DNA from 3 places in the Hydrogenoanaerobacterium sp. genome. Region 3 is predicted to be linked to each of the others. Evidence: predicted binding sites of a transcription regulator. Region 3 holds the regulator's gene; each other region holds the start of a gene.
The links. Region 3 encodes Rex, which represses fermentation and respiration genes when NADH is low (regulators of the CRP and FNR family bind a similar motif). Its sites were predicted from a motif close to ATTGTTAANNNNTTAACAAT; they were not measured.

Region 1 (11,071 bases), on a different contig from region 3:
ATTTTGAAGCTGATGATCCTGATTGCACTAAACATTTTAATGATTGGCTTAGTAACCTATGCGAGCAGGATGGGTTCTGTGGATGCACTCTCGCGCGTAGGCTCACGCGGCAATGAGGTGCGGCAGATTCAGACTAAGCTGAAGCAGTGGGGCTATATGACCGGAGCGGTGGATGGCATCTTCGGCCCCCAGACAGAAAAAGGCGTCCGCTACTTTCAGCAGAAAAACGGCCTGAACGTGGATGGCATTGCAGGCCCGCAGACCTTGCGCGCTATGGGCATTAGTTCTTCGTCCGGCAGCTCGGGCGGCTCCACCAGTTCAGGCGGCGTCGGCGGCTACTCCGACAGTGACTACCGTTTGCTGGCGCGCGTCATCTCAGCGGAGGCACGCGGCGAAACCTACGAGGGACAAGTTGCCGTTGGAGGCGTCATCATCAACCGTGTAAAACACCCCTCGTTCCCCAACACGCTTTCAGGTGTTATCTATCAGCCGGGGGCTTTTACCGCCATTACCGACGGCCAAATCAACCAACCCGTGGCAGACAGTGCTTACCGAGCCGCCAAAGACTCAATGAACGGATGGGATGCAAGCGGCGGCGCAATCTACTATTATAACCCCGATAAAACCTCAAACCAATGGATGCGTACCCGCCCCGTCATCAAGCGCATTGGAAAGCATTTATTCTGCAAATAGCCGCTGTCCGCAATAAAAAGGAGCCTCTGAACAGAGACTCCTTTTCTTATTTGCTATGCGAAAAAAATTGAGTATACAATAAGCAAGGTATTTAAAGAAGTGTATACCATTACACCAGGGCTTAATACAAAGCTGCGCAGCCGCACCCATATGCTAATATCACTTCCGCTGTTATCCAGGCTGATTCGTCTGATGGCAAAGCCCAGAAAAACACAGCCCGAAATAATCATCGCCATCATCCCAATCGAAAACAGTGAAGCTGCCGCCATGTTTTGTGTCGCCGTTATTCGGGCGGCAATGGTTGCAACTATATTGTTTGACATGTGAATTAAGATAGCATATACAATAGTATTGGTTTTCACCGTAACATATGCCAGCACCGCCCCTATTACAAAGGTGCTGATTAGCTGATAGCTGTTACCGTGGAGCAAAGCAAAAAGAAAGGCCGAGGCAAATACGCACACTGCCTCGCCGTAACCCCGCAGCTTACGAATGAGAATGCCGCGGAAAATATACTCCTCCACCACCGGCGCAATAATACATATCACCAAAAAGGTAGGAACAATGTGCATCTTCTCAATCGCGACGGAGGGGTTGGCAACCGGGCTGCCCTTGATGATGCCGAGTATGCCGTTGAGCATGAGGGATGCTAATCCGCTCACAATACTCATAGCCAGCGTGATGCAGGTAAGCGCACCGATTTGCCCTGCCGAAAGGTCTATCCCCTCTTTTGTTTCGCCCTCTGGCATAGTGCGGGTGATCAGCCAAAGTGCCGCCACACCAAAAACATACAGAGGAATTGTGGTAAGCCCCCACCATAGCACTTCACTTTTTGTAAATTGGGGCGCATACAGCCTTACTAACAGCGATATACCAAATTGCGAGAGATAGGTTGACGCAAGCAGTGCAGTCATTCCCCAGCCGATACGAGAGAATGCCTTTTTCATTTTCTTTTGGGCAAATAAGATATCCGTTTCTTCCATATAATAAAACCCTTCTTTTGCAGATGTTGTCTGTCCTTAATATAATCTGCTTATATTATGTCATAAAAAGCGTAGCGCTTATGATATAATTCGCCATTTTGGCGGTTGCCCCGTAAGGGGCGAGTCAAAGGCATTTCAATAAAATATAATAACCGTAATGCAGTTATTATATCATGTATACTCTGTAAAGAAAACGGCAGACCGTTTCGCTCACTTTCAATCGTCCCAATTAATAATGTTTGTTTAACCGTATTTATGATTAAAAACCAAAAGGAATATAGTACCCAACAAGCAGCAATATACCTCTATCTAGTAAAGATGCAAATAAGTGCAGTGTTAATGCAAAAAGAGCCATTCCGTTTTTTCACGGATGGCTCTTTTAAATAGATTCGTTAGAAACGCTCGCGCGCTACATAAGAGGTATGCAGCACTTCATGCGCCTTGTGGCTGCCAGGTTTACCAAAGTACTCCTCGTAAATCTTCTTCACAGAAGGATTCTCGTGAGACTTCCGAATGGTTTTGTTTTCGTCGTTGGTGTACAGCGCTTTTGCACGCAGTGCCTTCAAATCCACAAAGTTGCGGACAGAAGCCGGCTGCTGCGGCTGACCGCCGCCGTTTACACAGCCGCCCGGGCAACCCATTACTTCAATGAAGGTATAGTTTTTCTCGCCGTTCTTCACAGCCTCCAAAAGCTTTTTCGCGTTTGCAGTACCCGAAACAACTGCAACGTTAACCTCCAAGCCGCCAACCTTATAGGTAGCCTCTTTAATGCCCTCAGTGCCGCGAACCTCGGTGAACTCCAAGGTTTTCAGCTCTTCACCGGTCAGTGTTTCAACCGCAGTTCTCAGTGCAGCCTCCATAACACCGCCGGTTGCGCCGAAGATTACCGCCGCACCGGTGGATTCGCCCATTGGGTCGTCAAAATCTTCATCGGGCAGGTTGACAAAGTCGAGGCCTGCACGCTGAATCATTCTGGCAAGCTCTCTGGTGGTGAGCGAAATATCTACATCAAGCACGCCCGCTGCCTTTTGGTCGTTGCGCGCAAGCTCAAACTTTTTCGCGGTGCAGGGCATGATGCTCACGCTGACAATGTTCTTCGGATCAATGCCGTTTTTCTCAGCGTACCATGTTTTTGCAATGGCGCCAAACATCTGTTGCGGCGATTTGCAGGTGGAAAGGTTGGGGATCATTTCGGGGAAGTAATGCTCGCAGTATTTTACCCAACCCGGTGAGCACGAGGTAATCATGGGCAGCACGCCGCCGTTTTGAACACGCTCAACCAGCTCGTTCGCTTCCTCTACAATGGTAAAGTCGGCAGCCAGGTCGGTATCGAACACAACGTCAAAGCCAAGTCTGCGCAGCGCGGCTACCATTTTGCCTTCCACATCGGTGCCGATGGGCAGGCCAAAGCACTCACCCAGTGTGGCACGAACAGAAGGTGCAGTCTGAACCAAAACCACCTTTTCGGGGTTTGCGATTGCACTGCGAACCTTATCGGTCGCATCCTTCTCATACAGCGCACCGGTGGGACATACGGTGATGCACTGACCACAGCAGATGCAGGTGGTTTTTGCAAGAGGTGCCTCAAATGCACAGCCGATTTCGGTTTTAAAACCACGCTGATTTGCACCGATTACGCCAACACCCTGATTGTGTGCGCAAACAGCTACACAGCGGCGGCAAAGAATACATTTGCTGTTGTCGCGAACCATATGAGCCGCCGAGGCATCAATTTCGTATTCGTTGACTTCGCCGTCAAAGTGGTTTTCGTTATCCACGCCAAACTCTTTGCAGAGTGTTTGCAGCTCACAATCGCCGCTGCGTACGCAGGAGAGACATTTTTTATTGTGGGTGGAAAGTACAAGCTCCAGGTTTGTTTTTCTGCTTTCCAGCACCTTGGGTGTGTTAGTAAAAACCTCCATACCCTCGTTTACCGGGTAAACGCAAGCGGTAACAAGGCTTCTCGCACCTTTTACCTCAACCATACAGATGCGGCATGCACCGATCTCGTTAATCTCTTTCAAGTAGCAAAGTGTGGGGATATTGATGCCGGCAACCCGTGCAGCCTCAAGAATAGTAGAATCCTTCGGCACGGACAAGGGCATACCGTTGATTTTAATATTAACCATATCCATGAATGGTACACTCCCTTCTTATTTCTTAACAATCGCGCCAAAACGACATTTCTCTATACAAGCGCCGCATTTTACACATTTGTGGACGTCGATCTTGTGCGGATTCTTTAGCTCGCCCGTAATTGCGTCTGCAGGACATACGCGTACGCAAAGGGTACAGCCCTTACATTTATCTTCAATAATCGAGTAGCGCAGCAGGTCTTTGCAAACGCCTGCCGGGCATCTCTTTTCCTGAATGTGCGCGACGTACTCATCCTCAAAGAAGTTGAGTGTAGAAAGAACCGGGTTGGGTGCAGTCTGGCCCAAGCCGCAAAGCGAATTCTCTTTGATGAACGCCGAAAGCTCCTTTAGGCGCTGAATGTCTTCCATCTCACCCTTGCCTTTTGTGATTCTGTCAAGAATCTCGTACAGGCGTTTGGTACCCACACGGCAAGGTGTACATTTGCCGCAGCTCTCATCCACGGTAAACTCGAGGAAGAATTTTGCAATGTCCACCATACAGGTGTCTTCATCCATAACAATCAAACCGCCCGAGCCCATCATAGAGCCGATGGACAACAGATTGTCATAGTCGATTTCAATATCAAGATGGCTTGCGGGGATACAACCGCCGGAAGGACCGCCGGTTTGTGCCGCTTTAAACTTTTTGCCGTTCGGGATACCGCCGCCGATTTCCTCGACGATCTCACGCAGAGTGGTACCCATAGGAACCTCAACCAGACCGGTGTTGTGGATTTTGCCGCCTACCGCGAACACCTTTGTACCGGCGGATTTCTCAGTACCCATGGAGCGGAACCAGTCGGCACCGTTGAGCACGATTTGAGGTACGTTTGCATAGGTCTCCACGTTATTGAGCACGGAGGGCTTGCCGAACAGACCTTTGACCGCCGGAAACGGGGGACGAGGTCTCGGCTCGCCGCGGTGCCCCTCAATCGAGGTCATCAGCGCAGTTTCTTCGCCGCACACAAATGCGCCGGCACCCAGACGGATGTCGAGCTCAAAATCAAAGCCTGTGCCCAGAATGTTCTTGCCGAGCAAGCCAAGCTCTTTCGCCTGATCAATTGCAATTTGCAAGCGTTTCACCGCAATGGGGTACTCGGCACGCACATAAACAAAGCCCTGGTTTGCACCGATTGCATAGCCGGCAATCGCCATCGCTTCAATCAGAACATGGGGGTCTCCCTCCAGAACCGAACGATCCATAAACGCACCCGGGTCGCCTTCGTCAGCGTTGCAGGCAACAAATTTTTGGTCATTTACAGAAGCTTTTGCAAAGCTCCATTTCAGCCCAGTGGGGAAGCCCGCGCCACCACGCCCGCGGAGCCCAGAATCCTTCATCAGCTGGATAACGTCATCCGGGGTCATCTCGGTAAGAACCTTACCCAGCGCCTGGTAGCCGTCGTAAGCAATATACTCATTGATGTTTTCAGGGTCGATGACACCGCAGTTTTTTAGCGCTACGCGGTTTTGCTTTTTATAAAACTGAGTTTCATTCAAAGACTGAATCTCATCTTTATGTACGGTTTCATCGTAGAGCAGTCTGGTCACGATACGGCCTTTGACAAGATGCTCCGAAACAATCTCGGAAATATCCTCAGGGTTTACTCTGGAATAGAATGCACCCTCGGGATAAATAATCATAATGGGACCCAATGCACACAGACCAAAACAGCCTGTTCTGATAACCTTTACTTCTTCCGAAAGCCCCGCCTGCTGAATTTCAGCTTCCAGCGCGCCAATAATTTGCTCACTGCCCGACGACGTACAACCGGTGCCGCCGCAGACCAGTACATGAGAACGATACATAATCTGCTCCTCCTTATTTCGCAATTGCTCCGATTGTGTACTCGTTAACCGGATTGCCGTTTACGATGTGATCGCTGACAATTTTAGCAACCTTTTCTGGTGCCATTTTTATATAGGTAACCTTCTCTTTGCCGGGCACATAAATCTCAACCACCGGCTCATACTGGCAAACGCCAATGCAGCCTGTTTGCGCAATGGTAACATTGCTTAATTTTCTTTTTGAAACCTCTTCCGAAAACGCGGTAAGCACGGGACGAGCACCTGCTGCAATACCGCATGTTGCCATACCAACTACCACTCTGATATTATCCAAATCGTCATGACGAACGCCCATATTGGTCTTCATCTGATCACGCAATGCCTGAAGCTCTGCTAAATTTTTCATATGCTAACTGTACCTCCGTTCAAATTCTCGGTATTTTCTCTAATATAGCTTTCGATAAACTCCATCACCTGCGGGGTATTCAGCGGCACATCACCGAGCACCTCGGTAAAATCACGCGTGCTCACGGTGAAGCTTGCATCATCCGTCTCGTGTTTATACACAAATTGAATGTCGGGGTTGCAGCTGATGAGGCAGCACATGGTTTGCGCCATATCGCCCAGCGGCATCCGGTCTATGTGCGAGAGTACAAACTCACCGGTAACGGTCGTTCCTTCCCCCACCTGCGACTGAATGCTCATCCACCCACCGGTCATCTCTGCCGCCATCTTAAAAAACGGTACCCCCAGCCCCACCTTGCGGGTGGTACGGGTGGTGTAAAATGGGTCAATTACCCGCTGCAGCACCTCTGCGGTCATACCGCAGCCGTTGTCGGCAATGGCAATGGTCATTTTGTCCTGTGCCGTGCTTTGGGATACTGTAATCTGTATCTCGGTTGCACCCGCTTTGACAGAGTTCTGCGCTATATCCAATATATTGAGCGATAACTCCTGCATAACCTTTTATTTGTCAGCGTATTTTGCCAGAATGGTTTCGATATCATCGGAAACCAAACGGCCGTAAACATCTTCGTTAATTGTCATAACAGGGGCAAGACCGCATGCGCCGATGCAGCGGCACGCTTCGAGAGAAAACTTGCCGTCGGGGGTACATTCGCCGCCCTTAATGTTAAGCTTTTGCATCAATTTGTCGTAAATATCGCCCGCACCCTTTACATAGCAGGCAGTACCAAGACATACCGATATTTTGTACTGACCCTTGGGGTTAAGCGAAAACTGCGAATAGAACGTTACAACGCCGTAAACCTCTTCCAGCGGAAGATCGAGACCCAACGCAATTATTTTCTGAACTTCAATGGGCAGGTAGCCATAAATTCCCTGTGCTTCCTGCAAAATAGGCATCAGAGCGCCCTTTTGCTCCTTGTGGTTTTCTATTACTTTCAGGAGCGCTTCTTCCTGTTCCTTCGTACCCTGAAACGGAACACATGTTTTAGCCATCAAATAAACCTCCTTGGTGTGCCGAAGACGCACCTGCGCGAACCCTAAAGCGCATTGGTGCAACCTGTGGCATATTTAAATAAAAGTATAACAGAGCGGATTGTAAAAATCTACTGCTTTTCCGCATAAACTTATAAAAAATTGCGTATTTTTCGTTTCTTTTCTACTTTCTTCGTAGGTTTCCCAAAGTTATATTGTGCACATTTGCTAAATTATTGTTAAAAAACTATCAATTTCTCGTGATTTTTGTTTGACCTTCTGTACAAATTTGTTTTTCTCCAGAGCGTTGTTTTGTTTGCTTTCCCCATATGCGAAATGATATAATGGGTATATTAATTTAATTGTGGCGGGGAAATACTCTACTTGTCATTTTTTAAAATGGGGGAATATTATGACGATTCGTGAAATCAAACAAATTCTTAAGGCAGAGGTTCTGTGCGAAGGAGAGTCGATGGAGCGCGAGGTAAATACCGCCTGCGGCAGCGACATGATGAGCGACGTGCTGGCCTTTGTAAAAGACCAGTCGGTTCTGCTGACCGGGCTTGTCAACCCTCAGGTTATCCGCACTGCCGAGATGATGGATATTATCTGCGTTGTTTTTGTGCGCGGCAAGACACCCGACGACACCGTGCTCACCCTTGCGCAGGAGCGCGGCATTACAGTGCTCGCCACAGCTTACCGTATGTTTACCGCCTGTGGTCTTCTCTTTGATAACGGACTGCGGGGAGGTTGCGATCATTCGTGACACAGGCAATCACATTTCATTATACGGTGCCGGGTGATGACTTTACCCGCGCAGGGGAAGCTTCATCCAGCATTAAAAAGGCCCTTAAACAAATTGGACTTGCACCCGATATTATCCGTAAGGTCGCCATTGCAGTGTACGAGGGCGAAATTAATATGGTGATACATGCACACGGCGGCGAGATTACCGTTGATATTTCCTCGGATGAAATTCGTATGATACTTACCGACACCGGCCCAGGTATACCGGATGTTGACCTTGCCATGCGTGAGGGCTGGAGCACCGCACCCGACGATGTGCGCTCGCTCGGTTTTGGCGCAGGCATGGGGCTGCCCAACATGAAAAATTACACCGACGAAATGATTGTTGAAAGCACGGTAGGTGTTGGCACTACGGTAAAAATGCGTGTTTTTATAAAATCGTAGATTGCATTGTGCAATCTGTGAAGACGGAGGTGATTTTTGTTTGGAAACAAAGTTTTTCCATTCGGTTACCCTGGATAAAGATGCCTGCATGGGCTGTATCAACTGCATCAAGCGCTGCCCCACTGAGGCAATTCGGGTGCGCGGCGGCAAAGCAAAGATTCTTTCCGACCGCTGCATTGACTGCGGTGAGTGCATTCGTGTTTGCCCGCATCATGCAAAAAAGCCTATTTTTGACCAAATGGAGCTGCTTGACAGCTTCCGATATAAAATTGCTCTGCCCGCTCCCGCTTTGTACGGGCAGTTCAACAACCTCGACGACATTGATATTGTGCTAACTGCACTGATTCAGCTGGGTTTTGATGATGTGTTTGAGGTGGCAAAGGCAGCAGAGCTCGTATCGGACGCAACCCGAAAGCTGTTCAGCGAAGGGAATCTGCAGCGTCCGGTTATCAGCTCGGCGTGCCCCACGATTTCCAGGCTGATTCGCGTTCGCTTCCCCGATCTTATCGGCAATGTGCTGCCAATTCTCGCACCGGTTGAAATTGCAGCGCGTATGGCAAAAAAGAACGCGGTGGAGCAGCTCGGCTACAAGCCCGATGAAGTGGGGGCATTTTTCATCTCCCCCTGCCCCGCCAAAGTAACCGCGGTAAAAATGCCGCTGGGTACACAAAAAAGCGCCATCGACGGCGTTTTCGCCATTAGCGACCTTTACCCCAAGCTGATTTCTGCTATGAAGGTTGTTGCCGCAGCCCCCAAGGAGCTGGTTTCGGTAGGCCGTGTGGGTGTGGGCTGGGGCAGCAGTGGCGGCGAAGCTTACGCTCTTCTCAACGACCGCTATCTGGCAGCGGATGGCATTGAAAACGTCATTAAAGTGTTGGAGGATTTGGAGGACGAAAAATACTCCGACCTCGACTTTGTCGAGCTCAACGCCTGCTCGGCAGGCTGCGTTGGCGGCGTGCTCACGGTAGAAAACCCCTACATTGCCAAGGCAAAGCTAAAACGCATCCGTAAATATCTACCCGTCGCCTGCAACCGCATTGGCGACCATATCCCCGCCTACTCTAAATTTGATACCCCGCTCGAGTATGAGCCGGTGCTTCAGCTTGATCCCGACGTTTCGGTGGCAATGAGCAAGCTTTCTGAGCTGCAAAAAATTGCATCCACCTTCCAGGGCATTGACTGCGGCGCATGCGGTGCACCTAGCTGCAAGGCACTTGCCGAGGATGTGGTGCGCGGTTACGCCACAACCGACGATTGTATCTTTCGGCTTAAAACGCATATGCAGGAGATCGCCTCCTCGCTCGCGCTGTTGGAGGGGCATATTCCCCAAAGCTTTAAAGTCGGCGATAGCGACGATTCCCCTTAGCGCACCAAATAACGCTGCGTACGCAGTGCAGAACCCAGATTAACAGATAAGGACTGATTTTATGACGGTGGAACAAGTTGCGATAAAATGCGGCTTTGATGTTGTGTGTGCAGGCGACGGGCTCACCCGTGATGTTACCGGTGTGTTTTGCTGCGACCTGCTCAGCTGGGCGATGGCACGCGCGCCCGCCGACAGCGCCTGGATCACCGTAATGGGCAACATCAATGCCATTGCGGTGGCAGTACTTGCCGATACCTCCTGCCTTGTGCTGGCAGAAAACGCGGCAATCGACCAAGCTGCCATTGCCAAAGCCACCGCGCAGGGTGTAGCTGTCTTGCGTACCGAGCAGCCTGCTTTTGAGGCGGCACTCGCCATTCATGAGGCGATTCACTGATGTATTACGACCTCCACATTCATTCGGCGCTCTCGCCCTGTGGTGACAATGATATGACCCCCAACAATATTGTCAATATGGCGGTGCTCAAGGGGCTTGATACCATTGCCCTCACCGACCATAACTCCTGCAAAAACTGCCCCGCACTTTGGGCCGCAGCACAGGCAAGCGGTTTAAAGGTGCTGTGCGGAATGGAAATTAACACCGCAGAGGAAATTCACGCAGTGTGCCTGTTCCCCACGCCGGAGCAGGCAATGGCATTTGATGCTTACGTCTACGCGCGCCTGCCCGATGTACCAAACGACCCTGCCATATTCGGGGAACAGCGTATTCTCGACGCGCAGGACTGTATCATAGGCTATGAGCCAAAGCTGCTCATCAATGCATGCGAAATCAGCATTATGGAGCTTACCGGTTTGATGGAGCAGTTCGGCGGCATCTGCTTTCCCGCGCACATCGAAAAAACCTCGTACAGCATTACATCCAGCCTTGGCATGGTACCGCCCGAGTGCGGCTTTACGCTTTACGAGGTTAAGGATAGGCGCAAACTTCCGCAAATGCTGCCCCTGCTGCCCTGCTCTGCGCCGCCGCTGATTGTACACAACTCCGACGCCCATTATCTGTGGGAGATTTCGGAGGCAGAAAACGAACTGCCCTGTAATGACCTGTGGGCATATTTTCTGAGCACAAAAATTTAACTTTTTCGCCTATCTTTTTTACAGCGTTGGTGGTATACTGGAGCTGTTGTTTAATAGATTGTGAGGTATCGTTATGTCCGTTTTACTGTTTAAAATTCTTCCCGTCATCGCCCTTTTGCTTTTGGTTGCGGGCATTGTTTTTATCTCAAAAGGTATCTCCAGCGGAAACCACAAGATTCGGTTCACCGGCATGGGCATGGTGGTTTTGTTTGTTCTGTTGCTTGTTTACATTGTGCTTATGGCACTTGCCAGACTTTGAATTAATCGATAAAAAAGCCACCGATCTAAAATCGGTGGCTTTTTGTGCTCTTAAAGAACCTTTTTCTCCACGGCAACGCGTTGTTTGACGGTATCCATCACTTGATCAAATTGTTCAAAGTTAAGCG
Region 2 (7,400 bases), on a different contig from region 3:
TTACCTTGCTGCCGACACCCTCGCACGAATTTACGGAAATCGTGCCGCTGTGTTCCAACACGATCATTTTGCACAGCGTAAGCCCCAGCCCATCGCCGCAAATTCCGGTAGTGTGCGGGTCGTAACTGAAATAAGGGTCAAATACCCGCTGCAAAATCCGGTTGTTAATTCCAAGGCCGTTGTCGCTGACCGTTATGACAGCATGCCCGTTGTTGATGCTGAGTACAATTAGAATCTCACCGGTTCCACCAATAAACTTTGCAGCATTTGAGATGAGGTTGAGCACTGCGGTGGAGATTTTCTCCGAGTCGAACATGGTGATAATCGGCTCTCCGGGAACCGAGTAGCGAAAGCGAATGCCAATGCTTTCAATCATAACGGAAACGATTCGGCAAAGCTGTTCTAAAAACAGGCATAAATCCTGTTTCCGGGGGGAAAATACGGAGAGACCAAATTGAAACCGGTTTATCTCGGTAATGTTGGTACTGCTGCGTAGCAGCCGGTAGCATTGTGTCGTAATTTTGCTTACATATTCGCGAATATCCGGATCCTCAAGCTCATCATTGCAGCGAGTGATACCAGAAAGCGCGGAAAAAATGGTGGAAAGCGGATTGCGCGTTTGATGTGCAAAGGTTGCAAGAGTATGGTCAATGCCGTCCGCCTGCAAATGGTTATCGAAAAAAGTATCCTTAAATAATTTTATAATATAGCCGTCAGGGCATTCATCGTTTAGGGCAGGGGTAATCTGGCAATCGTAGCTGCCGCCTAGTAAACCCTGTGAGGCCAGCTGAATAGGCGGATTTTGAATGAGCTGATCTAAAATTACCGAAACATAATGATTCAAAATAAATTCATTGGAAACATCGTTGATTATTTCAGGGGTAAAAAGCGTTTCTGCCGCTGCATTTGCCCATTTAAAGGTAAGGTCTCTATCCAGCAAAATTACGGGGTACGACAAATTCTGGAAAATTTTAATATATGGAGTACCCCACCAGGCAACGCCTTTCTTCATAGCAGTATATCACCTTTCAACCTGATATCAAATAATAAAATAAATAGGCATATTTTATGTCAATTCTTATTCTATCTTTTCACATTATATAGAAATAAGGGGGTGAAGTAAACAATATTTATTAGAAAGCTGAGCAAATATTTACAGGTTTTGAAACAAGTATACAAAAAAACGAATTTGTAGTTAATAATATCACAAAGTGCTTGTCATTTTTGTCTGTTTGAGATAAAATATGAGTAGAATAAAAATTTAGGAGGTTTCACCCATGATTAAGGTTGGTATTAATGGTTTTGGTCGTATTGGTAGATTAGTTTTCCGTGCAGGTTTGGATAATCCTGAAATTGAATTTGTTGGAATCAACGATCCTTTCATGACACCTGACTACTGTGCATATATGCTCCGTTACGACACCGTGCACGGCCAGTACAAGGGCGACATCAAATACACCGATGATGCTATTGTTGTAAATGGCAAAGAGATCAAATTCTACGCAGAGAAAGACCCTGCAAACATTCCTTGGGGTACTTGCGGCGCTGAATATGTTGTAGAGTCCACCGGCGTTTTCACTACTATGGAGACAGCTCAGGCTCACATCAAAGCAGGTGCTAAAAAAGTTGTTATCTCTGCTCCCTCTAAAGATGCTCCTATGTTCGTTATGGGCGTTAACAACGACAAATACACCAAAGATATGGACATCGTATCCAACGCTTCCTGCACCACAAACTGCCTGGCACCTCTGGCAAAAGTTATCAATGACAAATTTGGCATTGTTGACGGCTTGATGACTACAGTTCACGCAACCACAGGCACACAGAAAACCGTTGACGGTCCTTCCAAAAAGGACTGGAGAGGCGGACGTGCTGCTTCCGGCAACATCATCCCTTCTTCCACCGGTGCTGCAAAAGCAGTTGGCAAGGTTATCCCCGAGCTTAACGGTAAACTGACAGGTATGTCTTTCCGCGTTCCTACTTTGGACGTATCGGTTGTTGACCTGACTGTAAACCTGGCAAAACCTGCTTCTTACGATGAGATTTGCGCCGCTGTCAAAGCTGCTTCTGAGAATGAGCTCAAAGGCATTTTGGGTTACACTGAGGATGATGTCGTTTCTTCCGACTTTATCCACGACGAGCGCACCTCCATCTTTGATGCTAAAGCTGGTATCGCACTGACCGACAAATTTGTTAAACTGGTTTCCTGGTACGACAATGAGTGGGGCTATTCCAACAAAGTCCTCATGCTCATCCAGCATATGGACAAAAACAAATAAGCTGAAAACAGCTTATTAAGGCACGGCAACGCGTCTTACTGTAACATGCTGCACCTCTTTTTGTATTACAAAAAGAGGTGCTTTTTTATTAGACAGATTTTATTTTTTACATTCCATATTGTTGCCATTATCGGACATAATCATAGTTAGGCTAAAATACGATGATGCAAAAACAAGAGGATTGGTGAATGTAAAAGGAGGGAAAAGGATGTTAGATGTATGCCTGCCGGGGACCGGTGGGGTGCTTCCTCTCGAGAATAGGTGGCTTACCTGCTGCTGGGTTGAGTACCAGGGCAAAGCGATTTTGATTGATTGCGGCGAAGGCACGCAAATTGCACTGAAAAAAGCCGGTTGCAAGCTAAGCCGTTTAGACGTACTGTTGATTACGCACTTTCATGCCGACCATATAGCCGGGCTGCCCGGTCTTTTGCTTACACTGGGCAACACTGGTAAAACAACACCCCTTATCATAGCCGGCCCTGTGGGTTTAGAGCGGGTAGTATCCGCCTTAACTGCAATCGTTCCCGTTCAGCCGTATCCAATCGATTTAGTAGAGTTAAAGGGGGATAGGGCAGAGAAGCTGAAAAAGAGCGAAATGGAAATTTCCTGCTTACCCCTGAGACATGGAATGCCCTGTTTGGGGTATCGCATTGCAATAAAGCGCAAACCGATTTTCAACCCCTTCAAAGCACAACAGCTTGAAATACCAAAGCCGCTTTATGAAACTCTTCATGCTGGTCAGGCAATTCAACTGGAGGATGGACGTGTGATTGAGCCGAACATGGTTTTGGACGGAGTGCGCGATCCCATTCAGGTGTGCTACTGCACCGATACCCAGCCGATAGATGAAATCTCCGATTTTGCTCGCGGTGCCGATTTGCTGATCTGCGAGGGGATGTACGGTGATGATACACTGCACAATAAAATGAAAGAAAAGGGGCACATGGTGTTTTCAGACAGTGCCCAAATTGCAAAAAAAGCAGGTGTAAAGCAGTTATGGCTTACACACTACAGCCCAGCTATGGCAAATCCCGAACAGTATCTCGACGAGGCTCGAAAAATCTTTCCCCAGACGGTTGCAGCACATGATGGAATTTGTACTACGCTTGGAAATTCCAAAGATTAAGCTTTACAGCCGCAGCAACCCAACTGCAACAAAGTAAATTTTATTGAAAGGTAATTGTCTTTTACGATATGGTTATAATAATCTGGTTTTATGAGCAACCTAAATAAGATGGAATGTAATGATAGATTTGCTACGTTACCAGAAAGGAAACCGCTATGAAAGAATGCCTATACATTATACTTAGCTCGTTGGGTTCAATTGTCGCACTTTTTCTGTTAACTAAACTGATGGGAAACCGCCAAATGTCTCAGCTTAGCATGTTTGATTATATCAATGGAATTACCATCGGCTCAATCGCTGCGGAGATGGCAACCGCACTGGAAGATGATTTTAAAAAGCCGCTCACAGCCATGGTGGTATACGCCTTGCTTTCGGTTGCTTTTTCAATTGCCACCAGCAAATCAATTAAGCTGCGCCGCTTTTTAACGGGCGAAACATTGATTTTATATGACGACGGTAAAATTTTTGAAAAAAATTTAAAAAAAGCAAAGCTGGATGTCAGTGAATTTTTGTCGCAGTGCAGAACCAATGGGTATTTTAATATTGCCAACATTCAAACAGCAATTTTGGAGCCAAACGGTAAAATAAGCTTTTTGCCTTTGTCCTCGCAGCGTCCGGTAACACCTTGCGATTTAAATTTATCCCCTGCTCAAGAAAAAGCGGTGGTTAATGTCATCATCGACGGAAAAATTCTGCCGGACAATCTTAAATTTACAGGCAACAATGAACAATGGCTGCAAAAACAGTTGCAGGCTCAAGAAGTCTCAAAAGTTGAGGATGTATTTCTCGCGACCTGTGACCGCGATAATAATTTGAGCGTCTACGTAAAAATAAAAAAGAAAATGACAAGAGATATGTTTGAGTAGACGAGACGGGCAGATACGAATGCAGCAGAAAATAAAAGAAAAGGGAAGCTGCAATACAGCTTCCCTTTCACATCAGCAAGTAAATTTTGTGCTATTTTTCGCAGTAAATACGAATGGCATCGCGCATAAATTTTGCCAGCCCAATGGCATGCCGGTCAATGTTTTGGGTGAAACGCTCGTCAGCAACGTACATCTCCCCCAAACCGGCTAGAATTTCTTTGGTGCAGTTGTAGTAATATTGGGTGATGTGGCTGTGCCAGTCGGCAACCAACTGCTGCACTTTGGGCTCGGACGGATCGTTATCCATATTTGCGGCAAAAGCGGCATAAATGTTGTTTGCCTCTTCAGTAATAGCAGCCCACTCTTTTTTGCCATATCCAGCTGTTTTTTGTTTACTTTCGGCAAAGGCATCGGTGTCGCCCCAGCGCGCTTCTGCCTCTTTTGCGTATTTTTCTTGAGCAGCTTCAATCTCGCTCTTATCAAATTCTTTAAAACTCATTGTTTTCTCTCCTTTCAACGTATCGTCTACCAGTGCAATCAAAGAACTCAGCCGGTTGCGTTTTAGAACCAGCAATTCTTTGTGATTCGCAAGTGCTCTGTTTTTATCAAAGGAGGGTGCATCCAAAATTCGTCCGATATCCTTCAGCGCAAAATCCAACTCGCGAAAATACAAAATCTGCTGCAGCCGTTCCAACGATGCATCATCGTAAAGGCGGTACCCGGCCTCGGTAACCTCGCTGGGGTGCAGCAGCCCTATTTCGTCGTAGTAATGCAGTGTGCGCACACTGATACCTGTTAGCTTTGCAACCTGATAAACAGTTTTATTCATGGATTATCACCTGCTTCCTTCCACTGTATTGTAAACTATAACGCTACGTGAGAGTCAAGTGCAATTAAAAAATTTTATAAAAAATTTGACAAGCCCTTGCAGTATATAAAAAGGGACGCAACCGCGTCCCTTTTCGCTATTTACAAAAATGAATAATATAGGATTCCAGAGCCTTTTGAATAACCTCAACGGCCTTTTCCACATGTTCGATCTCGTTCACTGCGGTCTCTTTGTTTTCGAGCGCCTTGTAGACCTGAAAGAAATGAATCATCTCGTCAAAGATGTGGGAGGGCAGGTCATTAATATCGCGGTAGTTGTTATAGGTGGGGTCCCCAAACGGAATGGCGACGATTTTTTCATCATTCCTGCCGTTGTCGATCATGGTGATAACACCGATGGGGTAGCAGCGTACCAGCGTCAATGGGTCCATAGGCTCGCTGCAGAGCACCAGAACGTCCAGCGGGTCGAGGTCATCACCGTAGGTACGGGGGATAAAGCCGTAGTTCGCAGGATAGTGGGTGGAGGTGTAAAGGACGCGGTCAAGAACAATCAGACCGGTTTCTTTGTCCAACTCGTACTTTTTCTTGCTGCCGGTAGGAATCTCGATGACTGCCATAAAATCCTTGGGGGAAATACGCTTGGGGTTGATGTCATGCCAGATGTTCATAATTGATACCACCGTTTCCTTATGCAGTTTACCTGCACAATGCTATTTTATGCCTGAAAAACTTTTTTTAAAAGTTCAAAAGCTTTTTCTTCGGTAAAAACACCGGGGGAGTGCAAAAAGTTTGCAGTGGGTGCGCTACGCTGTGCAACTTCACGCAGCTGCTCCTCGGTAAGGCTGGGCAGCTTTACATTCAGCAACTCGCCAATCAGTGTTGAAACCGTACTGTCGCCGTAACCCAGTGTGCTAAACAAAGCGGCGTATTTCTCACACAGGTGCTCCTTTGCCTCGTCGAGATATCCACGCAGAAAGATTGCGCATGCCTGCCCATGGGGAACCTGGTACTCTTCCGTGAGGAAGTAACCGAGTGGGTGGCAAAAGCCGGTACCGGTTGTATTGATGGTAACACCCGCATAAAGCGAGCCGTAAAGCAGCAGCTCACGCTCACGCATGGTAATCTCCGCACCGTCGGCTTTGCCTTTGATTGATTCCAGTGCCTTTACAATTACGGCGATGCCACGTGTTGCGAAAAGGTCAGAGATATCAGTGGCGGTAGAGGCAAAATAGCCCTCTATTGCATGGCAAAGTGCATCGAGCGCGGTGCTTACCGTAAAATCATACGAAAGTGAAGCCGTATAGTTAGGGTCAGAGAAAACATAGGATGCATAGGAAAGACCGTGCTTGTCTCGGAAAGACCGTTTGCGTCCCGTTTCATCGATGGTGAGTACCGAATATGGGGTCACCTCGCTGCCTGTACCGGCGGTTGTGCCAATGAGCACCATCGGCAGCGCATTTTTGGGCAGATCGCCGTAAATATCGGTGCCATGCAGATCGTTGCAGGCAAAAAATGCGATCGCTTTGGTTGCATCAAGCGGAGAACCGCCACCAATGCCGATGAGAAACTCCGCGCCAAACTCACGTGCAACCTGGCCTGCCGTTTCACAGGAGGAAAGCAGTGGATTTTGCCCAATGCCGTCGAACACCTGGTAAGCAATCCCCTGCTCGTCCAGAACCGCAGTGCAGTCATCCAGTGCACCGCATGCTTTGGCGCTGTTTTTGCCGGTTACAATCAGGCACTTTCTGCCAAGGGAAGAAAAAACTGCCCCGCCATTGCGAACACAACCTGTACCGCTGATGACATGAGTGGGTAGATAAAAGTCAAAATTCATCTGGTACCTCCAACTATTTAATATAAGTCTATTATAGACACTTGCTGCAAGCAAGGCAAGTAGAATTGCAAAAAAACACGCGCCAATCGTATTATAATGCAGTTATTATGATGTAGCAATTTATAAGGTGAATTGCGAATGAAAGCAAGCGGCAATAAGAAATTATTAGAATGATGCGAAAGCTAACAATCGAAACCACGCGGAGAATCACGATAGGCAAAGATGCAATAATGTGCATGGCGGCGAATGCGCTCACGTGCGGCACGGATATGCCGTGAAACGGTGGAGCAATCAAGAGCAAGCTCAGCGGCAATCTCATTCACCGAAAGTCCGCGGTAATAATGCAGGGTAAAGCACTGGTGCTGGCGGGCGGTGAGCTCGTGGCTTACCGCGTGCCGTGTTGCACGCAGCAATGCGGTGAGAAACTGGCGGTTGGTATTTTCGCTGTCCAGGCACTGCTGTGCCTG
Region 3 (11,565 bases):
CCTTTACCATTATCAATATCAGCAAGAGCGGGCATGTACGCATTGCAGAGTTCGACAACCCCAGTTTGGTTTACTTCAAAGGCGACACGATGACTGAGATTGACCGCGCTGAGCAGGAGATTGGCGGTAAAACCGTATACACCAGCGACTTTTATGCCCAGATCGGCGACACACTCATCGCCTTTTCGGATGGTGTAGTGCATGCCGGCGTCGGCGCTTTGCTTGACCTCGGCTGGCAGTACGATAATATTGTCAAATACATCAAAGAAAACTTTTCGCCTGATGTAGCGCCCATTGTCATGTGCCGAAAGCTGCTGGGTGCGGTGAACACGCTTTATATGGGCAAGCCGGGGGATGATTCGACCGTGTGCACCCTGCGCATCAAGCTCAGTCGCCCCGCCTATGTGATGGTAGGGCCGCCAATGAACGCAGAACTGGACAAAGTGGTTGTGGATAAACTGATGTTTTCGGGCGGTTTAAAGGTTGTGTGCGGCGGTACCACCTCGCAGATTGTCAGCCGCGTTACAGGCAGAGAGCTGGAGGTTACGCTTGACTACGAGAACCCTGCTATCCCGCCGACTGCCCGTATCCCCGGTGTCGACCTTGTCACCGAGGGTGTGCTTACGCTCGGCAAATGCCTTGATATCATCAAAAACATGAACGAAGCAGATAGCGACAATTGGGATATGTATTCGCTCAATAAAAAAGACGGTGCGTCCGAATTAACAAGGCTGTTGTTGCAGGAAAGCACAGAGGTTCACTTTTTGGTGGGGCGTGCGCTCAACCCCGCCCACCAAAACCCGGGTATGCCTGTTTCGCTCGGCCTAAAGCTGAACCTCATCAAAGAGCTTGCCACAGAACTGGAGAAAACCGGCAAAAAAACCTTTATCGAATACTTTTAGCGGTGAGTCCGCATACTGTAAACAAGTAAGAGCCCCTCCAACCGGAGGGGCTCTTACTTGTTTTGCCTGTAACTCAGCTTATAAACCGCAGCCTTACGACTTTTGAACCGTCTGCAGGCGTTTACAGGCCTGAGGGCAAACCCGCATGCAAACACCACACACCGCACCGCGTCCGATATGCTTGTATTTTTCTTTCATATGGCGGCTGCATTTTTCGGGGTCAAAAATTTCACTGCGCGCGGTGCCAACCTGCCACTCACCGCCCAGAATCGCACCCGATGGGCACGCATCCACACACAGCCTGCACCCACCGCAAACCGATACAGGCTTCGCCTGCTCGGTTTCAAATGCACAGTCGGTGAATACCGTACCCAACCGCACACGGGAACCGTATTCTCTGTGCAAAAACAGCGAGCTTTTGCCGATAGTGCCAAGCCCCGCAAGACAGGCAGCCTTTTTGTGGGAATAGCGCCCGTCGTAATTCCAGCCGTCTTTGTTGATGGATTGCGACGCGGCTACCGTAATGTAACGGTAACCTGCACGGTCGAGAAAGAGCCCTGTTTTCAGCAGCATCTGGTCCAAAAAGGCGTTGACACTGCGGTAATGGTTAAAATAGGTGTGAGTAGGTTCGGTGGTAATCTCATCCACAATCGCGTCCGAAAGCTTTACCGCAAGGCTGACAAAATGCCCACAGCCGCCCATAAAGCCCTTCGGTTCATCCAAAACCTGCCCAAAGCCCACGTCCGAAACACCCTGCTGCAGTAAATATTGTTTCAGCTCAGCCTGTAAGCTCATTGCATTACCCCCAACGTAATTCATAGATCGAAAGCGGCCTAATCCACCAGCTTGCCGATGCAGTAGTCGCCGCTGACCGAAACAAGCTGCACGTTGCGCAGCTGCCCGCGGATATCCGTATCCGCAAGTACCCGCACAGGGGTATAGTTTTTGGTGTATCCCTCGGTGCCCAGCGCAGTCTCATTGGTTTCAAACAGTACCTGTTCGGTTCTGCCTACCTGCGTTTGCAAAAATGCGCGGCGTACATCATCCATCACGCGTGAGAGCTCGGCACAGCGTATTTCTTTCACTGCTTTGGTAATTTGATTGGGCATGGTTGCGGCACGAGTACCCTCGCGCACCGAGTACGGGAACACATGCACCTTGGCAAAGCCGATCTCCTGTGCAAATTTAACGCACTGGGCAAACTCTTCGTCGGTTTCGCCGGGGAAACCCACTACAATATCGGTCGTCATGGCCGAATTATCAAAAGCGGCGCGCAGCTTGCGCACAATGTCTGCATATTCCGCACTGGTGTAGTGGCGGTTCATGCGTTTTAGGGTGGCGTCACAGCCGCTTTGGAGAGACAGATGAAATTGCGGGCAGAATTTGGGCTGTGCCGCCATTCGAGCAATATCCTCGTCGGTGAGCAGTTCCGGCTCAAGCGAGCCAAGGCGTACGCGTTCAATGCCGCCAATGGAACAGGCAAGCTCGATAGCGTCAATCAAACGCAGCTTGCCGCCGGTTTCTTTACCGTAGAAAGGCAGGTTGATGCCGACCAGCACAACCTCCTTGTAGCCTGCTGTTGCAAGGCCCTCCAGCTCTTCCTTAAGCTCCTCCAGCGGCTTGCTGCGTACGGGGCCGCGCGCCATGGGTATAATGCAGTAGGAGCAGTAGCGGTCGCAGCCGTCCTGCACCTTGATGAACGCACGGGTGCGGTCAAGAAACTGGCTCGCCTTCATGCTCTCAAACTTCTCGCCCCGCTCATGCGGAGTAATATCGATGACGCGCTCACCTGTTTCCAAATATTTTTGAATGTTGGTAAGCAGGCTGCTGCGGTTGTACGAGCCCGTAATCACATCGGCCTCAGGAATTTTCTCTGCCGCGTCGGGGAACGCCTGCGGAAAGCAGCCGGTAAGTGCGGCTACCGCCAGCGGGTTGGCACGTTTAAACCGGCGCAGGGCCTGTCTTGTTTTTTTATCGCCTGAAGAGGTCACCGTGCAGGAATTGATCACGAAAATATCCGCCCCGGAATCGGGTGGGACAATATCAAACCCATTATCATAAAAAATCTGCTCTAAAATTTGTGTTTCATACTGGTTCACCTTGCAGCCCAGTGTGTAAAAAGCGGCTCTCATGTTCGCCCTCCATTTTTTATTTAAATAAAGCTTGCCGCACCGGCCGTCATAATTCGACGCACCCTGCGCGGCAACCAAATTTTGTCTAGATGGTTTTTCGATAAAGAACGAAGAAAACAGGTATAAAATTTGCTGCACAGCAGCTTTCAAACCAATGTCATAATGCTTGCGGGTTAGTGGGTAAATAAATTTGTTGCAAAAGCCTATTTCCTATGTATTATTATAATAAATTTCACAGATAATTACAATTAGCAGTTGACTTAAAAACCCACGGCTGATATATTGTAATTATGGTAATAATCCTTACAAATTATAATAGAAATGGAGGATTGCTGTTATGAAAGAAGTTACGATTCTTCTCAACACAATCAATGATGTCAAGATTTTTGTAAACACCGTTTCCAAGTACGATTTTGATGTGGATCTGATCTCAGGCAGATACGCAATCGATGCAAAATCGATTATGGGTATTTTTAGCCTCGACCTGTCTAAACCGATTAAAATGCAGGTGTACAGTGACAACTGCGACTCGTTTATGGACGAGATTAAGTCTTTCATTGTGTCATAACCAAATAAACAACATAAATAGCTGGGTGGCATTTTTTTAGATGCTGTCCAGCTATCCTGCATGAAGGCACATTTTTTACTCCCTTGTCTGCATACACTAGTAGCAACATGTGAACGAATGGGAGTGCTTTTATGTCTGCAATAGGTAAACGAACCCTTGCTTTATTTTTGGCATTTTTACTGTGTGCATTCGGCGCACAGCCCGCGCTCGCCAGCGAGGCGGAAAACCAGGACGTTTCGCTCCCTGTGGAGCAAAGCAACCTTGCAATGAATGTAAAATCAGCAATTTTGCTGGAGCAAACCACCGGACAGGTACTGTACGAACAAAACGCCGATGAGCTGATGCCACCCGCTTCGATTACAAAAATTATGACGCTGCTTTTGGTTATGGAGGCACTCGATACGGGCAAACTAAAAATGGAAGATATGATTTCCTGCTCGGAGCATGCTGCAACCATGGGCGGCAGCCAGATTTGGTTGGAACCAAATGAGCAGATGAGCGTACACGACCTGCTCAAGGCGGCGGCAATCTCCTCTGCAAACGACGCCTCGGTACTGTTGGGCGAAGCGGTAGCTGGCAGCGAAGAGGGCTTTGTGGCGATGATGAACGAACGCGCCAAGGAGCTGGGCATGAACAATACCACCTTCCGCAACGCATGCGGATTGGATGAAAAAGAGCATTTAACCACCGCGCGTGATATCGCCATTATGTCCAGTGAGTTGTTAAAGCATGACAAAATCAAAGAATACACCACCGTATGGATGGATTCGTTGCGCGGCGGCAAAACACAACTGGTAAATACCAATAAGCTGGTGCGTTTTTACGACGGCACCACCGGGCTAAAAACCGGTACAACCAACGGTGCGGGCAGTTGTCTTTCTGCCTCGGCACAGCGCAAAGGGCTTTCGCTGGTGGCGGTGGTGCTGGGTGCACCCACAAGCGATGACCGTTTTGCAGGCGCCCGCAAGCTGCTTGATTACGGCTTTGCAAACTATGCCATGGCAACCCCACCGAACATTGATGCACAGCTTAACCCCGTTAAGGTTTTACGTGGCACACAGCCCGAGGTTGCAGTGCAATATGAGTCTCCAAAGGCAATTGTGGTGAAACAGGGTGATGAGCAAAAGCTTGAGCAGCGCATCAGTCTGGTGCCGGATGTTGTTGCACCGGTTGAGGAAGGGCAGATTCTCGGTAAAGTTTTGATTTCGCTCGACAGCAACCCCATTGCCGAGTACCCGTTGAAGGCGGCTTGCGGTGTTGAGCGAATGACTTTCCCCAACGGAATGAAAAAATTATTCGGCTCGCTGATAAAGTTAAAATAAAATGAATTTATTGTGAAAAATGCATAAATTATTAATATATTCGAACAAGATACTTGCAAATAATGCTGTAATATTGTAGAATAGAGACATAGAAAGTGGAGGAATTTTAAATGGCAATGAAACTAAATGCCAACTATGTGAAGGGCTTTTTAACAGATGCTGAACTCAATGCAATTTACCCCGAGATTAAGGCTGCACATAAAACCCTGCATGAAGGCAACGGCAAAGGCAACGACTTTTTGGGCTGGTTGAATCTCCCTACCGAATACGACAAAGAAGAGTTCGCAAGAATTAAAGCTGCCGCAGAAAAAATCAAAAAAGACAGCGATATTTTAATCGTCATCGGTATCGGCGGAAGCTACCTCGGCGCACGAGCTGCCATTGAGCTGCTCCGTTCCCCTTTCTACAACAACCTGAAAAAAGACACACCTGAGATATTCTTTGCAGGCAACAACATAAACCCCGCTTATTTAAACGAAATTCTCGCGCTGTGTGAGGGAAAGGATATCTCGATTAATGTTATTTCCAAATCCGGCACCACCACCGAACCTGCCTTGGCATTTCGCATCTTCCGCGAGCTACTCGAGAAAAAATACGGTGTTGACGGTGCAAAGGGCAGAATCTACTGCACTACCGACAAAGCACGTGGCACGCTTAAGCAGCTGTGCAACGAGCAGGGCTACGAAACCTTTGGTATTCCCGATGACGTAGGCGGCAGATTTTCGGTTCTCACCGCGGTTGGCCTTTTGCCCATCGCTGTTGCCGGTATCGACATCGATTCGGTTATGGCAGGCGCGGCAGCCGCTCAGAAAGAGCTTGACAATGACGATGTTGCCTCCAACGACTGCTACCGCTATGCGGCTATTCGCAACTGTCTGTACCGCAAGGGCAAATCGATTGAAATGCTCGTCAGCTATGAGCCCGCTTTCACCATGATGGCAGAATGGTTCAAACAGCTGTTCGGCGAAAGCGAGGGCAAAGAGAACAAAGGCTTGTTCCCATCCTCCGCAACCTTCTCAACCGATCTCCACTCAATGGGCCAATACATTCAAGAGGGTGAGCGAATCCTCATCGAAACGGTTGTGGATATTAAAAAGCCCAAAACCGATTTGTTTATCGGGCGTGACGCATCCAACGCCGATGGACTCAACTTCCTGTCTGAGCAGAATATGTCCATCGTCAACAGAAAAGCGCTGGAGGGCACTATCTTGGCCCACACCGAGGGCGGCGTACCCAACATTGTACTCGAGCTCCCCGAAATGAATGAATACGAGTTTGGCTACATGGTTTACTTCTTTGAGAAAGCATGTGCGATCTCCGGTTACACTCTGGACGTCAACCCGTTTGATCAGCCGGGTGTTGAGAGCTACAAAAAGAACATGTTTGCACTGCTTGGCAAGCCGGGTTATGAAGATATGAAGGCGGAGTTGGAAGCAAAACTCAAATAAGAAGTACACAAAAATCGCCGTAGGGTGATACCAAAATACACCAAAAACTGGGAGGAATAAAACATGATTAAGCTCATTGTGGGAAACAAAGGCTCCGGTAAAACCAAAACACTCATCAATCAGATCAACGCAGCTGTTAAAACAACAACCGGCAACATTGTATGCGTCGAAAAAGGGCTTAAAATGACCTATAATATTGACCATGCGGTAAGATTGATTGATATTGAAGATTACAAGGTTGAGAACTACAGTGCTTTTTACGGCTTCCTCGCAGGTATTTTTGCAGGCAACTACGATATTTCCGAAATCTTTGTAGATGGAACGCTGAAAATTGGCGGCAAAGATTTCAACGAGTTTGCTGCATTTATCGAAAGCCTGAATGCCCTTGTTGAAGTAAGCAAGGCTACTATCATCTTTACCGTTTCCTGCGATGCATCTGAGCTTCCCGAAAGTGTTAAAAAATATATCGTCTGATTCGGGCATCCGCCCGGCAGCACAGCCTGGGCAGAGTGCTTACTCGCATAAAGCTTTTTGCTTCGGGCGGTAATAGTAAAAAATAAAAAGAGGATGGCTTAGCCATCCTCTTTTTTGTCTGTCTGCTCATCTGTAGCAATACAAATTTCCTCGGTAATTTGCTGCGCCGTTTGCAGCTGTTCGATCGCATTGGTCACCTTGTTAAACAGTACATGGTACATTTTTTCGTAGTCCGGCACTTTATCCTCTCCTTTTGACATTCAGCAGATGTCATATTTTGCTCCATTTTATCATACAATAGTTTAAATGACAATAACTAAGTGTCAAAGTTGGTGTTGTATGTATAAAAACAGAGCTACTGATGGCAGAAATAATATCTGCGGCAAGAATATAGCCAAGATACGAAAAAGTTTAAATCCTAAAGTTTCACAGCGAATGCTTGCAGATCAATTGCAAAGGCAAGGGCTTGATATTGATAAAAACGCAATTCAAAGAATTGAAAGCGGTGAGCGTTTTGTCACAGATATTGAGTTGATAGCACTTGCAGCAGTACTGAAGGTATCCCTCGAAGCACTTACAGATTGTACCTCTGGTTTATAAAAAAGGCTGCGATCAATCGATCGCAGCCTTTTGCACTTAATTTTCCGCATTGTCAGCGGTGTCTTTGTAATCGATGTCCTTTACCTTGTAGCACAGGGTCATCAGACTATCACCGAGGTGAACGTTTTCTACCGCAACATGTGGGTGCTTCATGTTAATATCGTAATGCGAATAGTTCCAGAAGCCACGCACACCAAGCTCCACGAGCTTGTCGGCAATGCGCTGTGTCGCTTCACGCGGGGTACACAAAATTGCAACATCGGGCTTGTTTTTGATGCAAAAATCTTCCATCTGGTTCATATCCATAACGGTAATGTTACGCACAACCTCGCCCACAATTTTTTCGTTGCTGTCAAACAACCCAATCAGACTGTAGCCCCTACCGTCAAACGTCATATGGTTGGCAACCGCACGGCCGAGGTTACCTACACCGATAAGAATGGTTTTATAGTTCTGATCTAGCCCGAGAATATGGGCAATTTCGCCATACAATGCCTCGACATTGTAGCCATAGCCCTGTTGACCAAACCCGCCAAAGCAGTTTAAATCCTGCCTGATCTGTGACGCGGTAAGCCCCATACGAGAGGAGAGCTCACGCGAGGAGATTCTATGTATTCCGTTTTTCAAAAGTTCACCAAGAAAGCGGTAATATCTCGGCAGTCGTCTGATAACAGAGATAGATACCTGTTTGTTCATTGCATTCACCTTTTCCAACAAATTTACAGAGATTCAATCGTCCTCATAACATAGTTGCCAAAATCTTCACAGGTAGCGCCGGTGTCGCGTCCTGTAATGGTAAGTTTTTTCTCTTCGTACATGCAGATGTCAAGTGCACGCTCCAGCTTGTTCGCCTCGGTCTGGTGGCCAATGTGCGAAAGCAGCATAACAGCCGCGCGCAGCATCGAGCAAGGGTCTGCATAGCAGCCTCTGCCTTCATCCATCATTCTGGGTGCTGAGCCATGAATTGCCTCAAACATCGCATAACGTTTGCCAAGGTTGGCACTGCCTGCGGTACCTACACCGCCCTGCATCTCTGCCGCTTCATCGGTAATGATATCGCCGTAGAGATTGGGCAGCACCATAACCTGAAAATCTTTTCTGCGCTTTTGGTCAATCAGCTTCGCCGTCATAATATCGATGTACCAGTCATCGGTTGCGATGTCGGGATACTCTTTTGCAATGTTCTGGCAAAGCTTTAAGAACTTGCCGTCGGTTGTTTTTATAACGTTTGCCTTGGTAACAATGGAAACACGGTTTTTGCCATTTTTCTTGGCGTAATCGTAAGCAAGGCGGGCGATTCTTTCCGTTCCCTCGGTGGTGGTGACGGTAAAGTCGAACGCCAGTTCATCATCTACGTTAATGCCGCAGGAACCGAGTGTATAAGCACCCTCAGTGTTCTCGCGGAAGAAAGTCCAGTCAATGCCCTCAGAGGGTACTTTTACGGGGCGTACGTTTGCAAACAGGTCAAGCTCTTTTCGCATTGCAACGTTGGCACTCTCAATGTTGGGCCACGGGTCGCCCGCACGCGGTGTGGTTGTTGGGCCTTTGAGTATAACATGGCACTCCTTCAGCTCCGCCAGCACATCGTCGGGAATCGCCTTCATGCATGCGACGCGGTTCTCAATGGTGAGCCCGTCAATCTCGCGAAACTCCACCTTGCCCGCTTTTATCTCATCCGCCAGCAGATAACGCAGCACACGCTCTGCCTCATGGGTAATGACAGGGCCAATGCCGTCGCCACCGCAAACACCAATTATAATTTTATCCAGTTTTAAATAATCCACAAAGTCTTTTACTGTTTTCATGCGCTCTACACGCGCAAGCTGCGCCTCAACCAATGCGGCAAAATGAGCCGCAGCAGCCTGTACTTTTTGTTCCATATTGGCACCCCTGTTCTATATTCGTAATCGTAATTCTATAGTTAGCTCTTATAATAAACCATTGTTAAATCGTTGTCAACGAGAAAAATATGCGAAAAAGGGCTATTATGCAATAGATTATAGCACCAACAAGGTAACGTAGCCTGCCGCCACGGACAAAGCTACAAGAAGCACTGCATATGCTGCAATGGTTTTCGCCTTAAACACGCGGCTAAGCAATACCACCTCGGGAATCGAGATTGCCATAGCACCCAAAGCAAACGCCATGGTTGCCGAAAAATTAATCGGACGCAACAGTTGCAACAGTGGTAAAATCGAAAATACATCGGCATGGATCGGTGCACCGATCAGCCCTGCAAGCAGCGGCGAAAGCACATTTTGCTGCCCGATCACGGTATTGAGTGTTTCTATCGGCACAAAGCTGATCACCGCACTCGAAAGTGCAACGCTCAGTATCATATACAGCCATGTCTGGCGCAGAACATGCCATACATTATCCACGCAGTAGCCCACGCGCGATTTCGGCTCGTGATGGCTGCATTCGCTGTGGTTATTGCAGTGCTCGTCATGGCAATGGTCGTCATGGCAGTGGTCACCGTGATGATGCCCCATATCATAGCTGATGATATTCTCTCTACCTGCAAAAGGACGTATCAGAATTGAGGTGAGTACAGCAATCAGCACCGATACCGCCACATATATTCCACCGAACTGAGCACCCATGGTGGAAAACAGTGTAACCACCGCACCGCCGTTGAGTAAAGCCGCAGATGTGAGGTAGCACAGCGCAACCTGCACCGGTACGCCCACCGAAATCAGGCCCATCACCACAGGGATGATGGTGCAACTGCAAAACGGCGAAGCCACACCCAGTGCCAGTGCGAGAAGATAGCCCCACACACTGCCCAGCGCCGACAGCTTCTTTTTCAGGCGATCGAACGGAATATAGGTTTGCAGCAGCGATACCGCGAACATTACCACAAATAAAATCAAAAACAAGTTGACGATATCCGTAATAAAATGCAGCAAAAATTCCGTCCATTGATGGGACAGACCCATCGATTCAAATAATGTTTCCAGCATACCGTCCAATGCGGATTCATGCTGATGTAAAAAGGTTAATCCAAGCTTCATAAAAGTTATTCCTTCTTGCGGCGATGCCGCCACTGGCTCCTCGGGCAGGGATGTACCGTTGCAGTATGATTCTGCCACGAACGCAGACACCTGCCCATATTGTTTGTTTTTATGTTACGGCGATGCCGCCGTAGGTCGTTTAAGTTGTTTTATCTACCCAATTTATGGGTTTCAAGGTTTTAGATTCTTTCTTTTAGGTCAGTTTACTTTAAGCATATGCCTGCGGGGTTCCGTCCCCGCGCGACGGGAAACATTCTTTGCCCGTGCAAAGAAGTTTCACAAGAAAGCACGCATAAGGGGGAACGTTGAGGCAAAAAGGCAGGGGCTTTCTGACACGTTCCCCCTTATGAATCCCCCGCGTGCCACAACAGTAGTGCACATTCCGCGCGTTGTTTGTGCATACAAAGCCTTATAGTCCTGTACCCGCGCGGGCGCATGATACACATGTGTTAGTTTGTTTTTAGGTTATGGCTAGGCTGTAAAAAGCCGGTCTTCAGCAACCCCAAGTTTGTGCAGCATATTCAGGGCATAGTCGAGGTTACAGGTATGCTTCGGCTGGTGGCAGTCGCTGCCCAGCGAAAATTTGACGCCTGCCAAATGTGCCTTTCGAATGAGCTCTTCGTCGGGGCAGTGCCACAGTCCGCTGATTTCCATTGCAACGTCATATTTTTTGCAGAGTGCAACGGTTTCATCTTGCCAGTCGGAGAGGTGCTGCTGCCCCAACAGGGCGTCGTAAAACGGGTGTACCGTGCAGTGCCCCAAAATATCCACACGCTGGTTCTTAAAATCAAACTCATAAATACGTAAAATCTGCTCCAGATAGTATTTTGCTTCATCCTGCGTAAAAGTACGGGTGTAGGGCAGTGCACCTTCGTCACCCGCACGGTCGCAGAAGTAGGGGCCAAGCTGCAGGCTTTCTCCATTTAAGTCTTGCACCGAATGTACGCTTGCAATCACGTAGTCCACGCGTTCATCCAGTTTATGCGGCAGTGTAAAGTTTTCACCGAGGTTTGCTTCCACACCATGCAATACATCATAGCGGTCAAGCTCGTTCAGGTAATGCTCCACATCGCGCAGCGTCAGTAGCTTGCAGCAAAAAAGATGA

Region 1: a site for Rex is predicted at 7,272-7,291, ahead of RTV33_RS10195 (NAD(P)H-dependent oxidoreductase subunit E). Genes of this name have one in related genera too.
Region 2: a site for Rex is predicted at 1,192-1,211, ahead of gap (type I glyceraldehyde-3-phosphate dehydrogenase). Genes of this name have one in related genera too.

The regions. Positions count from the first base shown of each region.
Region 1 is NZ_DALZQO010000015.1:63,566-74,636, reverse strand. Features, by position in the region: gene sleB (spore cortex-lytic enzyme) at 1-693, shown strand, start outside; gene RTV33_RS10220 (CPBP family intramembrane glutamic endopeptidase) at 747-1,676, opposite strand; gene RTV33_RS10215 (NADH-dependent [FeFe] hydrogenase, group A6) at 2,069-3,811, opposite strand; gene nuoF (NADH-quinone oxidoreductase subunit NuoF) at 3,830-5,617, opposite strand; gene RTV33_RS10205 ((2Fe-2S) ferredoxin domain-containing protein) at 5,631-6,002, opposite strand; gene RTV33_RS10200 (ATP-binding protein) at 5,999-6,556, opposite strand; gene RTV33_RS10195 (NAD(P)H-dependent oxidoreductase subunit E) at 6,563-7,057, opposite strand; gene RTV33_RS10190 (DRTGG domain-containing protein) at 7,449-7,802, shown strand; gene RTV33_RS10185 (anti-sigma regulatory factor) at 7,799-8,227, shown strand; gene RTV33_RS10180 ([Fe-Fe] hydrogenase large subunit C-terminal domain-containing protein) at 8,268-9,593, shown strand; gene RTV33_RS10175 (DRTGG domain-containing protein) at 9,655-9,987, shown strand; gene RTV33_RS10170 (PHP domain-containing protein) at 9,987-10,685, shown strand; gene RTV33_RS10165 (hypothetical protein) at 10,759-10,944, shown strand; gene aroF (3-deoxy-7-phosphoheptulonate synthase) at 10,995-11,071, opposite strand, start outside.
Region 2 is NZ_DALZQO010000023.1:197-7,596, forward strand. Features, by position in the region: gene RTV33_RS12435 (HAMP domain-containing sensor histidine kinase) at 1-1,012, opposite strand, end outside; gene gap (type I glyceraldehyde-3-phosphate dehydrogenase) at 1,278-2,279, shown strand; gene RTV33_RS12445 (ribonuclease Z) at 2,488-3,405, shown strand; gene RTV33_RS12450 (DUF421 domain-containing protein) at 3,648-4,271, shown strand; gene RTV33_RS12455 (MerR family transcriptional regulator) at 4,363-5,100, opposite strand; gene RTV33_RS12460 (inorganic diphosphatase) at 5,237-5,767, opposite strand; gene RTV33_RS12465 (iron-containing alcohol dehydrogenase family protein) at 5,815-6,933, opposite strand; gene RTV33_RS12470 (sigma factor-like helix-turn-helix DNA-binding protein) at 7,116-7,400, opposite strand, start outside.
Region 3 is NZ_DALZQO010000008.1:75,196-86,760, reverse strand. Features, by position in the region: gene RTV33_RS06865 (SpoIIE family protein phosphatase) at 1-902, shown strand, start outside; gene RTV33_RS06860 (4Fe-4S double cluster binding domain-containing protein) at 996-1,697, opposite strand; gene mtaB (tRNA (N(6)-L-threonylcarbamoyladenosine(37)-C(2))-methylthiotransferase MtaB) at 1,736-3,034, opposite strand; gene RTV33_RS06850 (HPr family phosphocarrier protein) at 3,372-3,602, shown strand; gene RTV33_RS06845 (D-alanyl-D-alanine carboxypeptidase family protein) at 3,734-4,924, shown strand; gene RTV33_RS06840 (glucose-6-phosphate isomerase) at 5,035-6,372, shown strand; gene RTV33_RS06835 (hypothetical protein) at 6,436-6,846, shown strand; gene RTV33_RS06830 (hypothetical protein) at 6,945-7,085, opposite strand; gene RTV33_RS06825 (helix-turn-helix transcriptional regulator) at 7,186-7,446, shown strand; gene RTV33_RS06820 (redox-sensing transcriptional repressor Rex) at 7,483-8,142, opposite strand; gene RTV33_RS06815 (isocitrate/isopropylmalate family dehydrogenase) at 8,166-9,326, opposite strand; gene RTV33_RS06810 (permease) at 9,444-10,538, opposite strand; gene RTV33_RS06805 (PHP domain-containing protein) at 10,932-11,565, opposite strand, start outside.